2 regions of the Desulfitibacter alkalitolerans DSM 16504 genome follow, and region 1 is predicted to be linked to the other one. Evidence: a T-box and tRNA genes for the amino acid it is inferred to sense, from the RefSeq annotation. Region 1 holds a T-box; the other holds one or more tRNA genes.

Evidence for each region. The T-box of region 1 lies ahead of ileS (isoleucine--tRNA ligase). A T-box ahead of a tRNA ligase gene usually reads a tRNA of that ligase, here a tRNA-Ile.
Region 2: it has a tRNA-Ile gene. The T-box ahead of ileS (isoleucine--tRNA ligase) is inferred to sense a tRNA for this amino acid. The anticodon was not compared.

What each region holds. Positions count from the first base shown of each region.
Region 1 covers NZ_KK211100.1:271,935-280,104, reverse strand. Annotated here, with positions in the region: gene K364_RS0107010 (YggS family pyridoxal phosphate-dependent enzyme) at 1-17, shown strand, start outside; gene K364_RS23120 (cell division protein SepF) at 27-485, shown strand; gene K364_RS0107000 (YggT family protein) at 500-757, shown strand; gene K364_RS0106995 (YlmH family RNA-binding protein) at 804-1,535, shown strand; gene K364_RS23115 (DivIVA domain-containing protein) at 1,550-2,077, shown strand; T-box leader at 2,141-2,369, shown strand; gene ileS (isoleucine--tRNA ligase) at 2,431-5,205, shown strand; gene K364_RS0106980 (ACT domain-containing protein) at 5,323-5,601, shown strand; gene K364_RS0106975 (PFL family protein) at 5,619-6,986, shown strand; gene K364_RS0106970 (DUF5665 domain-containing protein) at 7,175-7,462, shown strand; gene K364_RS23110 (TraR/DksA C4-type zinc finger protein) at 7,487-8,170, shown strand, end outside.
Region 2 covers NZ_KK211100.1:412,997-421,166, forward strand. Annotated here, with positions in the region: gene K364_RS0107775 (ribonuclease HI family protein) at 1-308, opposite strand, end outside; gene K364_RS0107780 (zinc ribbon domain-containing protein) at 326-1,030, opposite strand; gene K364_RS0107785 (Nif3-like dinuclear metal center hexameric protein) at 1,092-2,210, opposite strand; gene K364_RS0107790 (tRNA (adenine(22)-N(1))-methyltransferase) at 2,201-2,893, opposite strand; tRNA gene K364_RS0107795 (tRNA-Val) at 3,076-3,151, opposite strand; tRNA gene K364_RS0107800 (tRNA-Glu) at 3,172-3,247, opposite strand; tRNA gene K364_RS0107805 (tRNA-Ile) at 3,280-3,354, opposite strand; tRNA gene K364_RS0107810 (tRNA-Asn) at 3,362-3,436, opposite strand; gene rpoD (RNA polymerase sigma factor RpoD) at 3,542-4,627, opposite strand; gene dnaG (DNA primase) at 4,671-6,476, opposite strand; gene K364_RS0107825 (deoxyguanosinetriphosphate triphosphohydrolase) at 6,982-7,989, opposite strand; gene tatC (twin-arginine translocase subunit TatC) at 7,976-8,170, opposite strand, start outside.

The sequences.
Region 1 (8,170 bases):
TTTTTGGTCATATATAGGGGGTAAATATGAAAAAATACTGGTACAAGCTATTAAGTTGGATAGGTTTTGAAATTGAAGAAATACCTGAGGACAAGCCAGTTAAATCATCCACAGGAGACCCTATTATAGATAAGGCAGATAGTATTAAACATAACAATAATATTATAAGTATTCATCAAAATAAGCCTGTTAAAATAGTATATATTAGCCCAGAAAACTATGAGCAGGTGCAGAGTATAGCTGATCATTTAAGGAGCTTTAGACCTGTTATTGTTAATATGGAATCAATTGAAAAGGATCTAGCAAAAAGAATTCTAGACTTTTTAAGTGGAACTACATATGCAATTTCTGGATCCATGGAAAAAATAAATTCTAATATTGTCATAGTTCTGCCCCAGAGCTTTAGCGTGGTTAATCTTACAGAGGTAAAGGATGCCCCTGTAAAGGGCGAGTATCTTGCATGGAATAAAACTAGTGAAAGTTAGGAGTTGTTTGATAAATGCTGGTAGACTTTATAATCATAGCTTTTCGTGTCTTATATTTTCTAGTTATAGCTAGAGTAATCTTATCGTGGATACCAATAGGAAATCCCAACAACACCCTTGTAAACTTTATTTATGAAATAACTGAGCCAATTCTAGCTCCAATTAGAAGATTAATACCAAGAGGATCATTGCCCTTAGATTTTTCACCTATTATAGCCCTTATGTTAATTAAAATGATTGAAGTTTTTGTCATTGGGCTCCTTATTAGATAGAAAACGTATTTTATCCCATATTAGGGATAATGAACAGCTGGGGGCAATGCACCATATCTTAGACAAGGTGGAAGCCTGTAAAAAGAAATCACAACTTCAAGTAAGTGACTTCTTTGACCCCTTTACTATAAATACAGCTTCAAGCATTCTACAGGGAATACAAGAGATAAAGTTTCTTACATGGGGTGGTTACCAGGGTGCAGAAAGAAAAAAGCTATATATTTTTCCCGAATACCTTGAAATAGATAAAAGAGAGTTCCAAATTTCCCTTATTTGCTTTCAAGGCAGCTTTAAATTCTTTGAAAACAGCCACAGACATGTTTTAGGGGCACTACTGGCGTCTGGTATTAAAAGGGACAAGCTGGGAGATATTTTTGTTAATGAAAATCTGGTTCAAGTACTAGCAGATAGTAAAGTAACTGGGTATCTTATTTCTAACATGAGATCAATTGGCCCAGTGCCTGTGGTTGGTGAGGAAAAAAGAATTGAGTCTCTCATGCTGCCTCGAGAATCTCTCAAAGAAATCAGGGCCACTGTAACTTCAATGAGGTTAGACGCAGTATTAAGTGCTGGGTTCTTCTTGTCCAGATCCAAATCTGCTGAGCTGGTTAAAAAAGATAGGGTTAAGGTAAACTGGCAGCCCATGACGCGGGTTGATTATCAAATTAATGAAGGGGACATACTGTCAGTTCAGGGAAAGGGGCGGATTATAGTAATGGAGGTTCTGGGAACTACTAAAAAGGATAGAATAGCTTTAAAAATTGGTGCTTATGTCTGATGGGGGGATTATAAATGGCTATTACACCTTTGGATATTCAAAATGCTGAGTTTAGAGTTGTTTTTAGGGGCTACAGTCAGAGTGAAGTGGACAGCTTTTTGAACAAGATTCTTATGGATTATGAAAAAATCTATAAAGAAAATCAAGTAATCAAGGAAGAGCTTAAGAGGTTAGAGGATGATATTGGCAAATATAAAAATATTGAAAATAATTTGTCTGCTACCCTTGTAATAGCTCAAAAAACTGCCGATACTTTAAAAGAAACTGCCGGAAGAGAAGCAAAGCTCATAATTCAAGAAGCAGATTTAAAAGCCAAGAGAATGATTGAGGAAGCTCAGAAAAAGGTTCAGGAGAAGGAAGAAGAGCTTCAAGGTCTCATTAATCAGTTTAACAGCTATAAATTAAAGATTTTATCCCTCCTTGAAACACAATACCGCATGATAAAGGATGATGCATCTACGTCAATACCACAGGATGGGGATGCAGCAAGTGCCAGGGAAAACGCAGCTAAACAACAAACTAACGAACAAAAAGTTGACTAAAAATTAAGTTGTGGTATAATTTATTGCAAATATTAATCCTCATAGTTAAAACAGCATAGATGGTGTTATGTGATGATCAGGAGAGTAAATAGTAATATATTTTTTAACAGCGATTCTGGGAGGGTGAAAGCCAGAAAAAATACTATTGAAAATCACCTGTGAACACCCCTTTTGAAATCTAAGTAGGAAGGGGCGGTTAGTTTGCCGTTACTTAACTGCTAGAAAGAGGGTATTAGTATTTAGAGTTTTAATACCTAGTAAGGTGGTACCGCGGGAATCTCTCGTCCTTAATAATGATGAGGGATTTTATTTATTTGATGAAATAACTAAATATATAGAGGTGATTTGTAATAATGGCAAAATTTGATGAAACTTTAAATTTACCAAAAACAGATTTTCCCATGCGTGCTAACCTGCCCAAAAGGGAGGCTGAGTATCTGAAGTTTTGGGAGGAACAGAATATTTATGAGAAGGTCCAGGAAAAAAATAAAAACAAGCCTAAATTTATCCTTCATGATGGTCCTCCCTATGCTAATGGTGGCATACATTTAGGAACCACGTTAAACAAAATCCTTAAGGATTTTATCGTCAAATATTATTCAATGTCTGGATATGATGCGCCTTATGTGCCTGGCTGGGATACCCATGGTCTGCCCATTGAACAGCAGGCCATCAAGAACTTAGGCCTTGATAGGAGTAAGATTGGCGTTGTTGAATTCAGGAATCACTGTAGAGACTATGCATTAAAATATGTTGATGTTCAAAGAGAACAGTTTATGAGGTTGGGTGTGCGAGGGGACTGGTATAAGCCATATCTAACACTAGCTCCAGAATATGAGGCTGTCCAAATTAGAGTATTTGGTGAAATGGCAAAAAAGGGCTATATTTATAAAGGTTTAAAACCAGTTTACTGGTGTACTGACTGCCAAACTGCCCTGGCTGAAGCAGAAGTAGAGTATGGCGAAAAGAAATCTCCCTCCATTTTTGTAAATTTTCCTGTTAAGGATGGGAAGGGTATTGTTCCAGGGGATAACACATATGTAATGATCTGGACCACCACTCCCTGGACCCTACCTGCTAACGTTGCAATAGCTGTGCATCCAGAGTTCAAATATGTACTTGTAGATACTTCAAAGGGTAAGTTCCTTTTAGCCAAAGAGCTTGTTCAAGGTGTAATGGAAAAAGCAGAATTAGCATATAAGGTTCTGCAAGAATTCCATGGGAAAGAGTTAGAAGGCATCGTGTGTGCTAATCCATTACTGGAAAGAGATTCTATAGTCATATTAGGAGAACATGTGACTTTAGAACAGGGTACTGGCTGTGTTCATACTGCTCCTGGGCATGGTCTTGATGATTATGCAGTGGGCCAGAGGTATAGCCTGCCTGTAATTTCTCCATTAAATGATAAGGGAGTCTTTACAGAGGAGGCTGTACAGTTTGCAGGAATGTATTATGATAAGGCAAATAAAGAAATAACAAAAGAGCTGGAGGATAAGGGCTATCTATTCCACCTGGAGTTTACCAAGCATCAATATCCTCACTGCTGGAGATGTAAATTTCCTGTTATCTTTAGAGCTACTGAACAGTGGTTTGCCTCAATAGATGGTTTTAGAGATGCAGCCCTTAAAGCAATTAGAGAGGTTGAATGGATTCCAGCCTGGGGTGAGGAAAGAATATATAATATGGTGGCAGACAGAAGTGATTGGTGTATTTCAAGGCAGAGAACCTGGGGAGTGCCCATTCCAATCTTATTTTGCTCTGACTGCAAAAAAGAAATTATCAATGATGAGACCATTGCTCATATTGAAAAGCTTTTTAAAGAACATGGATCTAATGTATGGTTTGAAAGAAGTCCAGAGGAATTACTGCCGGAAGACTTTAAATGTCCCCATTGCAATGCTCAAGGGTTTGAGAAGGAAACTGATATTATGGATGTGTGGTTTGATTCTGGTTCTAGTCATGAAGCTGTATGTGCTGCTCACCCTGACCTTAGATGGCCGGCAGATATGTATCTGGAGGGCAGTGATCAGCACAGGGGATGGTTTAATTCTTCTCTTTCAACTGCTGTAGCAACCAGGGGGACTGCCCCCTATAGACAGGTGTTGACCCATGGCTATGTGGTAGATGAAAAGGGCAGGAAGATGTCCAAGTCCCTGGGTAATGGTGTGGACCCATTAGAGGTTATAGAGCAAATGGGAGCGGACATTTTAAGGCTGTGGGTATCATCTGCTGATTACAGGCGTGACGTTGCTGCTTCTCCCGGTATTATGAAGCAAATGACGGAGTCCTATAGAAAAATTAGGAACACCTTTCGTTTTCTTTTGAGCAACTTGTATGACTTTGAACCAGAAAGTCATATTGTCCCATACGAAAGTCTTTCAGAGATAGACAAGTGGGCACTGCTTAAGCTCCATAAGCTAATTGATAGGGTGACAAAGGCATACAAGAAATATGAGTTTCATGTTGTGTATCATAGTGTTCATAATTTCTGTGTTATTGATATGAGTGCCTTCTATTTGGATATTTGTAAGGATAGGTTGTATACAATGCCAGCAGATCACAGCTTGAGAAGGTCAAGTCAAACAGTTATTTATGAAATACTAACATCTCTTGTAAAGATTTTGATGCCTGTACTGGCCTTTACAACTGAAGAGGTGTGGAGCTACATGCCTAAAAAGAAGGATGATCCAATAAGTGTCCAATTGGCAGAATACCCAGAGGTAAATGAAAGCTATTTAGATGCTGATTTAGAAGCAAAATGGGATAAAATACTTAATCTGCGTGAAGAGGTTTCAAAGGCCCTGGAATTGGCAAGGCAAAAAAAGACCATTGGTCATTCACTTGACGCTAGTATTCATATTTACACAAATCAGGATTTCCTTCAGGTTCTTGATAATGTGTCAGAGCCTTTAGACCAGATATTTATTGTCTCTAGTGCTGAGGTTAGTCCCATGACAGACAATATGCCTGCTGATGCATACAAATCAGATGAGGTTGAAGCAGTTATTTTAGTAGACAAAGCAACAGGGGATAAATGTGAAAGGTGCTGGAAATATAGTGATAAATCCCAGACCAGGGAGGATGAACTATTGTGTCCAAGATGCCTTGATGTTATAGAAACAATTTAACCAAAATTTGACCCAACTTGGATGTTTCAGGTGGGTCAAATTATTTTATATCTCTGCTTGCAAATGGGAAAATTATATACTATTATTATTTGATAATAAAACTATGGGGGTATAGCAATGGAAAGCTCAAAAATTGTCATTACAGTTGTTGGAAAAGACAAAGTAGGAATAATTGCTGCAGTAACAGGGGTTTTGGCAGACACAAATGTTAATATACTTGATATTAGTCAAACCATCATGCAGAGCTTTTTTACCATGATTTTAGTGGCAGATGCCAAGGATGCCAGGATTGCTTATAGTGATTTATTATCCCGTCTGGAAGAAACAGGCACCAGCCTTGGTGTTAAAATTACAGTTCAAAGAGAAGATGTTTTCAACTATATGCACCGCATTTAGATAATGGAGGAATGAATATGCATTTGTATTTTAGCCGGGAGGAAATTTTAGAAACCATCCGCATGGTAGAAAATGAGCATTTAGATATAAGGACAGTTACAATGGGAATCAACCTCATGGATTGCCAGTCTGATACACCAGATAAAACTTCTCAAAACATTTATGACAAAATTGTAGAGAGAGCCAGAAATCTTGTAAAGGTTGGAGAAGAAATAGAAAAAGAATATGGCATACCTATTATCAATAAAAGAATTTCTGTAACTCCAATTTCTTTAGTGATGAAGGGTGAGAGTGAACAGGACTATGTTAAGGCTGCCAGGGCCTTGGATAAGGCAGCCAGTGAGGTGGGAGTAAACTTTATTGGTGGTTTTAGTGCTCTAGTACATAAGGGCTTTACCAAATCAGAAAAATTGCTGATTAATAGTATACCGGAAGCCTTGAGTGTAACTGAAAGGGTTTGTTCATCTGTAAATATTGGTTCCACCAAAGCTGGCATCAACATGGATGCTGTTAAGCTAATGGGTGAAATAATTAAAAAGACTGCTGAAGAGACTGCAGACAAGGGCGGCCTTGGCTGTGCAAAGCTGGTTATTTTTTGCAATGTTCCTGAGGACAATCCCTTTATGGCAGGTGCCTTTCATGGTGTTGGTGAACCGGAAACGGTAATAAACGTTGGGGTAAGCGGACCTGGAGTTGTTCTCAATGCTGTTAGAAAGCATCCCAATCTCGATCTGGGCAGTATTGCAGAGGTTATTAAAAAGACTGCCTTTAAAGTAACACGTATGGGTGAGTTGGTAGGCAGGACGGCATCAGCAAGACTTGGTGTGCCCTTTGGCATAGTTGACCTGTCACTGGCTCCCACTCCAGCTGTTGGTGATAGTGTTGCTGACATTTTAGAAAGTCTAGGAGTAGCACGCTGCGGTGCTCCGGGAACCACGGCTGCTTTGGCAATGCTTAATGATGCAGTCAAAAAGGGTGGTTCAATGGCATCATCTTATGTTGGAGGCCTAAGCGGTGCTTTTATACCTGTTAGTGAGGATGCTGGAATGATAAGGGCGGTAGAAGAAGGTGCTTTGACCCTTGAAAAGCTGGAAGCCATGACATGTGTATGCTCTGTTGGCCTTGACATGGTGGCAGTTCCAGGGAGTACTTCTGCTGCTACAATCTCGGCTGTTATTGCTGATGAAGCGGCAATTGGCATGATCAATAACAAAACTACAGCAGTTAGGATAATTCCCGTTCCGGGTAAAACTGTTGGAGACAAGGTTGAATTTGGAGGCTTATTGGGAACGGCTCCTGTAATGCCCATAAGCAAATGGTCTAGTGACTGTTTTGTAAACAGGGGCGGAAGAATTCCAGCGCCAATACAAGCACTGACAAATTAAGATGAAATTACTTACAGGTATTATTAAATAGCTGGACACATACACTTTCAACAAGCAGGAAACAAGAAGCAAGAGCAAGGTCTGCTTCCTTAATGATGTATCCTGAATTGCATCCTGACTCATGAATAGACCATTGCTATTTTTAGAATGAAACTGCATGACCAATATGTTATCTGGAGGTTTACAGGTTGGAAAAAAAGGATAATAAATCCCTGGAGGAAAAACTATCTAACCTGGCATATATGTTAGAGAAGGCGCAGATTCGCGAATACGTGAGCCTATTGGAGGATCCTAAGCGGCTCATATATATGAATTTTTTAGCAGGTGTTGCCAGAGGTCTTGGAATGGCAGTTGGTTTTACTTTACTAGGAGCCCTGGCATTATATTTATTGCAAAAAGTTGTCTTGTTAAACTTACCACTCATTAGTGATTTTATTGCTGATATTGTGCGCATGGTTAGGGAACAATCTTATTAGAAGCTTTTATTTTACAATGGAGGTGTGTTTGCCCTGCTTAAACAATCAGCATTAGAACGATACGGCAATAGGCTGCGAAAGATGAAGGATGAAGCAGCAAAACGGATTCAAAGTTTACAGGATACAGGATTACATGAATCCATGCAGGAATCTACTGGTGAATTATCCCTTTATGACAATCACCCTGGAGATGTTGCAAGTGAGGTTTATGAAAGATCCAAAGATCTAGCCCTGTTAGACAATGCTAGAATACAGCTTATAAAAATTGAGGATGCCCTGGATAAGCTCAACAAGGGAACCTATGGATACTGTGATGAATGCGGACATGCCATTGATAGTGACAGGTTGGAGGTTTTGCCTGAAACAACAAAGTGTATTCACTGCAGAGACAAGGCATATGAAACTGGTGATAATAACATCAGGCCTATAGAAGAAAAGGTGCTGCCAGCATATATGAGAGAAAGACAGGAAATGGACCAGGAGGATACCTGGCAGGATGTGGCGCGCTGGAATGAACATGCCCATGGAGCTGGTGCAGGATCATACTATGGTGGCACAGATTTTGATGAGGACAGGGGAATAGTACAAATGGTAGAAGGCATTCCCTATTTTAAAGGAAAAGATGGAATGTTTTATGAAGATGTATACGGACATGATGATGAGGGCCCACCCAAAGAAAAAATCGTGGGTGAAACTGAAGGAGAAAAG
Region 2 (8,170 bases), 140 kb from region 1:
CTGGTTAATGCTTTTACATTCTCGTATAGGGGTTTTAAGCCTTCATTTTTTACTCTATATTCTCCTGAAAGCTGTTTTACAAGGAGCTGACTATCAGCATATAGCTTTACCCCGGAAGCCCCTAGACCTACTGCTAACTCCAACCCCCTAATTACAGCCTTATACTCTGCAACATTATTTGTAGTTACACCAATATATTCGTTATCTTTCTTTAAAATTTGACCATCTAAATCATAAATTATCACACCAACTGCTGCTTTACCAGGGTTACCCCTGGATGCACCATCTGTATAGATTTTTATTTCCATTATTCCACCCCAACACATCACAAATTAATAACTAATATTCTACCACAGTTTTCACAAATCACCAACTTATTTCCAGTCTTGACTTCCCCCAAATCAACCTTAGAGATATCAATGTTGCAGCCCCCACATTTACCCCCTTTTACAAGGGCCAGCACATTGTTGCCAAGCTTTTTTGCATGTTTTAAATAGATTTCCAACAGACTATTATCTATTTCTTTTTCCATTTCCTTTATTTGTTTAGCTAATTCATTAAGATTAACCTTATCTATCTCCTTGCTTTGCTTGTATTTATTGATCTCATCTTGATAAGGTCTATATTCTTTCATCAGCTCTTGCTTTTTGTCCTCTAATTCCCTTTGTATTGAAGAAAACTCTTCATTTTCCCTAAGATATGTCTCTTCCGTATGTTTTTTATGACCACCTAGCTCATCCAGCTTTTTTTGCATTGATAACAGTTCCTTTGGATTTAGAACATTTCCCTCATAAAGCTGTTTTTCCAAGTCCTTTTCCTTTGCTTCAATATCTTTTATTAAAGCATTTATTTTTTTTACAAGCTTATTCTTTTCATCCATTAAACCTTTCAGTTCTTCTTTTTCTCTATTAATTTGTTCGATCCTTCCTTTCCACTCAAGCAGTTCTTCTTTTTTGGCAGTAGAGTTAACCTTTTCTTTTAGTTTAAAATATTCACCTCGTAGGTTTTGATATTCGTAAAGTTTTTTCATATTCACTAAAAGCACCTCCATAGGATAATAAATAACTAAAAGGATAGGGAAAACCCCTATCCTATATATAAGTCCATGGTTCATTATTTACTTTTGACACAATAACTTCCACATTGGCTTTTTGGTTCTGAAGCTCATTATCCAGATTGGAAGCAAAAATGGGTACTATCAACCTTTCAGTGATACCATGACCTGCATCAATAACACAAACACCCAGATTTTCCGCCTCCTGTGCCTGATGATAGCTTACATCTCCAGTTACAAATACCTGAGCACCTTTAATGGCAGCATTGTTTATTATAGTGCCACCAGAACCGCCACATACTCCAACTTTTTCAATCTTTTCCGGAAGTGAACCGGCTATCTTTAATACTGGGGCTTGTAAGCACTCCTTTAACATCTTTAAAAATTCATTTTTTGAAAGAGGATTAGTATAAATTCCAATTAAACCCAGGCCGTATTCCTCACCAGAATTGGCAAGTGGATAAAGATCATATGCTACCTCTTCGTAGGGATGTGCCTTTATTACTGCTTTTAGCACTTTATTCAGCAGTTTTTCAGGAACAATAGTCTCCAGGCGCATTTCCTCCACTTCCTCTATTTCTCCAGTCCTGCCTACATATGGACTGCTGCCCTCAAGTGGCTTAAAAGATCCTATTCCAGTTGTTCCAAAGGAGCAATGTGAATAATTCCCTATCCACCCTGCACCGGCATTGCCCATGGATAGTTTAACCTGTTCCACATGGGACATTGGCACAAAAACTACAAATTTAAAAAGCTTTTCAATACTCTCTACCTTTAAAATTTCTCCATGCCCTAAACCCAGCTTTTCAAAGAGCGCTTGATTAACTCCACCCCTACACAAGTCTAGATTGGTGTGGGCAGCATAGACGCTGATCTCATTTTGTATGAGTTTCTTTAAAACTGCCCCCATGGGATTGTCCCAAAGTATATTCTTTATAGGTTTGAATATTAATGGGTGATGGGAAATAATCATTCCTGCTCTAAGCTCAATAGCCTCATCCACTACCTGTTCGTTGACATCAAGGGAAACCAATATTTTATCTGTTTCTCCTTTGGGATTCCCCACTAAAAGACCAACGTTATCCCAGTCATAGGCTAGTTTTTTTGGGGCTATCTTTTCAATTGTCTGGACAATAGTGGCAACCTTTACAGACACGATACCAACACCTTTTCTAACATTTTTGCCTTTGCATTATAGTACTTCATTCTATCCTTGGCTGTTATCTTATTACTCTTATCAAGGTTATTAGCTATTTCTCTATATCGTTGAATTTTTCCTTCTAAAAGCATGGGAAATAGGGGATGTTTTTTTCTATATAATATTGGGCCAATTTCAATGAGTATATCATCAAAATCCTGAGAAACACCAGGCTCAGCAATAATAATTTCATAAAGCCTGTCATTTTCCATAACAAGGTCCTCATCAGCTATTGTTAAGCCTTTAGTATAGTGTAAATAGTTCCTTACTAATTCACACCCATTCATGGGCTGCAAAATTACTCTATTGACATTTTTCAGTAGGCTTGCTCCTCTTTTTAAGATTTCAATAATAGTCTTGCCTCCCATACCGGCTATGACTACAATATCAACCTTATCATTTAACACAGGCTCTAAACCATCACCCAATCGTAGATCTATGTACTTATCCAGCCCAAGTGTGGCAACATTATTCTTGGCCTTTAGATATGGACCACGATTTAATTCAACACCTATTACTTGCCAGGATAAACTATTTTGAATCAAGAATATTGGCAGTAAAGCATGGTCTGTTCCAACGTCTACAACATGAGAATTGGGTGTTATATATTTTGCAATTGTGGCAAGCCTATTGTTTAACATATTTTGCCTCCCATTTATACAAAATTGGTATTCTATTTAAATTCACCAAAACTTTCAGAATTCCTTGGTTTTTTTACAAAAACAATTCTCTTCTTTAATAATATCTAATTATATGAAAAAATATACAATTAATGGTTAATTAGAAAGCAAAAAACCTTGCATTGCAAGGTTTAATTTCAATATGGTGGGCGATGACGGGCTTGAACCGCCGACATCCTGCTTGTAAGGCAGGCGCTCTCCCAACTGAGCTAATCACCCATTTTTTTAGATGTTTAAATTGGTGACCCGTAGGGGATTCGAACCCCTGTTACCGGCGTGAAAGGCCGGTGTCTTAGACCCCTTGACCAACGGGCCGAATTAATTAATTTGCATTATTTACCTATTATTGGTGGGCCCACCTGGGATCGAACCAGGGACCGACCGGTTATGAGCCGGTGGCTCTACCGCTGAGCTATGGGCCCAATAAAATGGCTCCCCGGGCTGGGCTCGAACCAGCAACCACTCGGTTAACAGCCGAGTGCTCTACCATTGAGCTACCGAGGAACGCCCCTCAATACTGACAAAGTATAGTATAAAACATTCCAAATACGTTGTCAATAGTAATTTTTGTTACTACTCTATATTACTACTCTATATTACTACTCTATATTACTCTAGATAATCCTTAAGCTTTTTACTTCTACTTGGATGGCGAAGCTTTCGTAATGCTTTAGCTTCTATTTGCCTAATTCTTTCTCTAGTAACTCCAAATTCTTGCCCTACCTCTTCTAATGTTCTAGTTCTGCCATCATCCAAGCCAAAGCGAAGCCTTAATACCTTTTCTTCTCTAGGTGTTAATGTGTCTAATACATCCTCTAATTGCTCTCTAAGCAGGGTAAAAGAGGCTGCTTCTGCAGGTGCCAGTGCATCCTGATCCTCAATAAAATCACCCAAATGACTATCCTCTTCTTCACCAATGGGAGTTTCCAAAGAAACTGGTTCTTGAGCAATTTTTATTATCTCTCTAACCCTTTCCTCTGGAATATCCATTTCTACTGCTATCTCTTCTGGGCTTGGCTCTCTTCCTAACTCTTGCAGCAGCTGCCTGGATACCCTAATCAGTTTATTAATGGTTTCAACCATATGCACAGGAATTCTGATTGTTCTGGCCTGATCAGCAATTGACCTGGTTATTGCCTGACGAATCCACCACGTAGCATAGGTGCTAAACTTGAATCCTTTGCGATAGTCAAATTTCTCAACAGCCTTAATTAATCCTAAATTTCCCTCCTGTATTAAATCAAGGAACAACATGCCTCTTCCAACATAACGTTTGGCTATACTGACAACCAATCGAAGGTTTGCTTCAGCCAACTTGCGTTTTGCTTCAATGTCTCCCTGCTCTATTCTTATTGCTAGCTCTATTTCTTCATCTGCCGACAGCAAAGGAACTCTCCCTATTTCCTTTAAATACATTCGTACAGGATCATCTATTCCTATTCCCTCTGGAATAGACAAATCTATATCTATTTCAAGATCTTCCTTGTCGTCTTCCGCTTCTAACTGACCACTTTCAGGTATAACCTCAATTCCCATACTAGCTAAATGCTCATATATTTCATCTATTTGATCTGGGCTTAATTCTATACCTTGTAAAGTATCCATTATTTCTTTGTAGGTTAATATTCCACGTTTTTTCCCTATTTCTATGAGCTGCTTTATATTTTCTGTTTTCTTATCATCTTCTTTCACCATTGTCCCCCCTTCCATTAGGGTCATCATGCTTGAGCTTATGACTTTATTTTTTCCATTCTCGTTGGAGCTCAATTAAATTTAACACCAATGAGTCTACAACTTCCCTTTGCTCACATTCCTCTGCTGCTGAAATCTCTTTTTTAAGGCTTTCTATTTGGGTTTTATACCAGTTGTTCTTTATTATATAAACACAATCATTTATTGAATAAGTGTCTTCACTAGTGTTGAGTATTTCTGGTAAGAAACTCTGCAATTCCTCAGGTAGTGTAAGTATAAAAGCTTTAAAATTAAACCCATCACTAACCTTATTAGTTTCAATATATTTTATCAAACTTCTTATTATTAATCTAAACTTGGAAATCTGAAATAAGTGTAAACCCACAACTTCCTGAAACCAATCTATCTTTTGGGGATTTTCCATTATATACCTTACAATAAATCTTTCCACCCTGTATTGTATACTGTTCCCCAATAGATACTTTTCTTTGCTATTATTCCTTAGTGTTGCCTTTTTATCCCTATTGGCACCAATATTTTGCAGACTTTTGGAGTATTTTCCAATCTCTGCAGCTATTACTTGTTCAGTAACACCTAGTTTGCTGGAAATTAACCTTATATAGTATTCTCTTTCTACAAGACTGTCAATCTCTGTGAGATCTCTAATGATAAAATCAAGTACCTTTTTCTTACCTTCTATAGTGTCTAGGTTGTTTTTTTGTGCGGCAATTCTTAACTTATATTCAAGTAAATGGACTGCATCGTTTTTTATACAATGAACAAATCTTTCAGGGCCATGTTTTCTTATATAATCATCTGGATCACTTTTATCAGGTAAAGTAAGGATTTTAACCTTGCAGCCATTTTCGTGCAGGACAGATAGTCCTCTTAAAGCTGCCTCTTGGCCAGCTTCATCAGCATCATAGGCAATTACTACATTATCAGTATACCTTTTTAGCATTCTTGCTTGTTCTGCTGTAAATGCAGTACCTAATGATGCTACTGTATTTTTTATTCCCTTTTGATGGGCTGCAATAACATCCATGTATCCTTCTACCAATATAACCAGGTCTTTTCTTCTTACTTCATCTCTCGCAATGTTCATGCCATAAAGAAGCTTGCTTTTTTGAAATATTTTTGTCTCAGGACTATTAAGATATTTTGGAGCCTTTATTGTATCATCTATTATGCGACCCCCAAAGCCTATAATCAAGCCATTGAGGTTATATATAGGGAAAATAATCCTACCTCTAAAACGGTCATAATATCCTGAATTATTCCCGGTACTTGGACTTATCAAACCTACCTTCTCTAATTCAGATGGTGGCACATTCCTTTTTTTCATAAAACTTATTAATGAATCCCAATCATCTAATGAGTAGCCTATGCCAAACTCCATAATGATGTCAGATGAAATGCCACGGTTTTTTAAATATTCAAGGGCTTTTTTGCCTTTTGAGCTCTCCATAAGCATATAATGATAATATTTTTGTGCTAGAGAGTTTATTTCTATTAAAAAATTTTTTTCCTTATCTACCTTCTTGATTAATTTGTTATCTGTTAGCAAAATTCCTGCTTGTGATGCTAAAAATTCTGCAGCTTCAACAAAAGTATAATTCTCTGCTTTCATAAGAAAGGTGAAGACATTGCCTCCAGCACCACAGCCAAAGCAATAAAAAAGGCCTTTGGAAGGGTTAACTGAAAAGGATGGTGTTTTTTCACTATGAAAGGGGCATAGACCAATATAATTTTGTCCTTGCTGCTTTAATGATACATATCTGGATACAATTTGCTCTATGGAAACCCTTTCTAAAATTTCCTGAACCTTTTCCTCAGGAATAAAATTTTTCACCTTAAATCACCTGATTAATGAGTTTATATATTATTTCGTCATAAAACCATTAAGTCCTCCTATAGGATTTGCTGAGCAATGGTTATACATATTCTATATATATAGCTGTTTTCCTTCTATTTAAAAGCAATAAAAGTAATATATGTAGCAAAATTAGATAAAAAATAAAAATTTGTAAAATATTATCCCTATATGCTGACTGTTAATCCATCATGCAAGCCAATACTTTCCTAGTGTATGAGTATATATCATATGCTATACTAATAGTTGAAGAGAGTAATATCCCTTCATATCTTATTATTTTCCCTTTTGTTTTTTATTAACCTCCCAGGGCTTTGGGAGGCTTTTTTTGTATTGTATATTGTATAGAAAAATGAACATAAAAAGAAGCAAGCATCTCTTCGTCGGTCAGACTATTTAGGCATTGACTAGATACCTAACAGGATGCTTGCTTCTTGGTAGTATTATTAACATAATTAATCTAGAATATACATCTATAATATTACTAAATAATAGAAAAACCTGATGGCACAAAAAGCTTTTGATAGATGGCTATAGCATATCTATCTGTCATACCAGCTATATAATCTATAACCAGAATATCCTCATTTGTTTCAGCATCATTATGTGCTTTATATTCATTGGATATTTCCTGTGGATGATTGCAATAGTAATGGTAAATCTCCTGCACCAATCTCATGGCTTTTTTTTCTTCAGTTTTGGCCAGAGAACCTATATAAACATTTCTAAACAAAAATTGTCGCAATTCATCCATTGCAGCAGATACTTCCTTGCTCATTGTTATATAAGGTTTATCCCAGCTTGCATCAATCATATCTCTAACCATTTTATTAATTCTTTCACTATGCTTAAAACCAAGAACCTTAAGGCATTCCTTTGGCAGGCTTTCTAGTGACATCACTCTTCCCCTAATGGCATCATCAATATCATGGTTAATATATGCTATTCTGTCAGCTATTTTTACAATCTGTCCCTCCAGTGAACTAGGGGTTACATCTCCAGTATGATTTACTATGCCGTCTCTTACTTCCCAGGTTAAATTCAATCCAGTACCTAACTCCAGTTTATCAACTACTCTTAAGCTTTGGATGTTATGCTTAAATCCCCCGGGGTGCACCTGGTTAAGGGCCGTTTCACCTGCATGGCCAAAGGGAGTGTGGCCTAAATCATGGCTTAAAGAGATAGCTTCTGCTAAATCTTCATTAAGCCTTAAGGCCCTTGCTGCAGTCCTTGCTATCTGACTTACCTCTAAAGTATGGGTTAGCCTTGTGCGAAAATGATCTCCTTCCGGTGATATGAAAACCTGTGTTTTGTGCTTAAGCCTTCTAAATGCCTTTGAGTGAATAACTCTATCCCTGTCTCTTTGAAATGCTGTACGCACATCACATGGTTTTTCCTGAACTATTCTCCCCAGTGTAGATTTTGATTTAACAGCATAAGGGGAAAGCCAATCCTCTTCTCTTTTTTCAAAAAGCTCTCTAAGAGATGACATCTGTCTCCTCATCCTCTTCTTTAACTTTTTTTCTTATTAGCCAGGCAATCAAAATACTAATTTCATAAAGCAGTATTACAGGACCTGCCATAAGCAGCTGGGAAACTACATCTGCAGGGGTTAAAACTGCGGAAATTATAAATATAATAAATATAGCGTACTTTCTTTTGGCTTTAAAAAA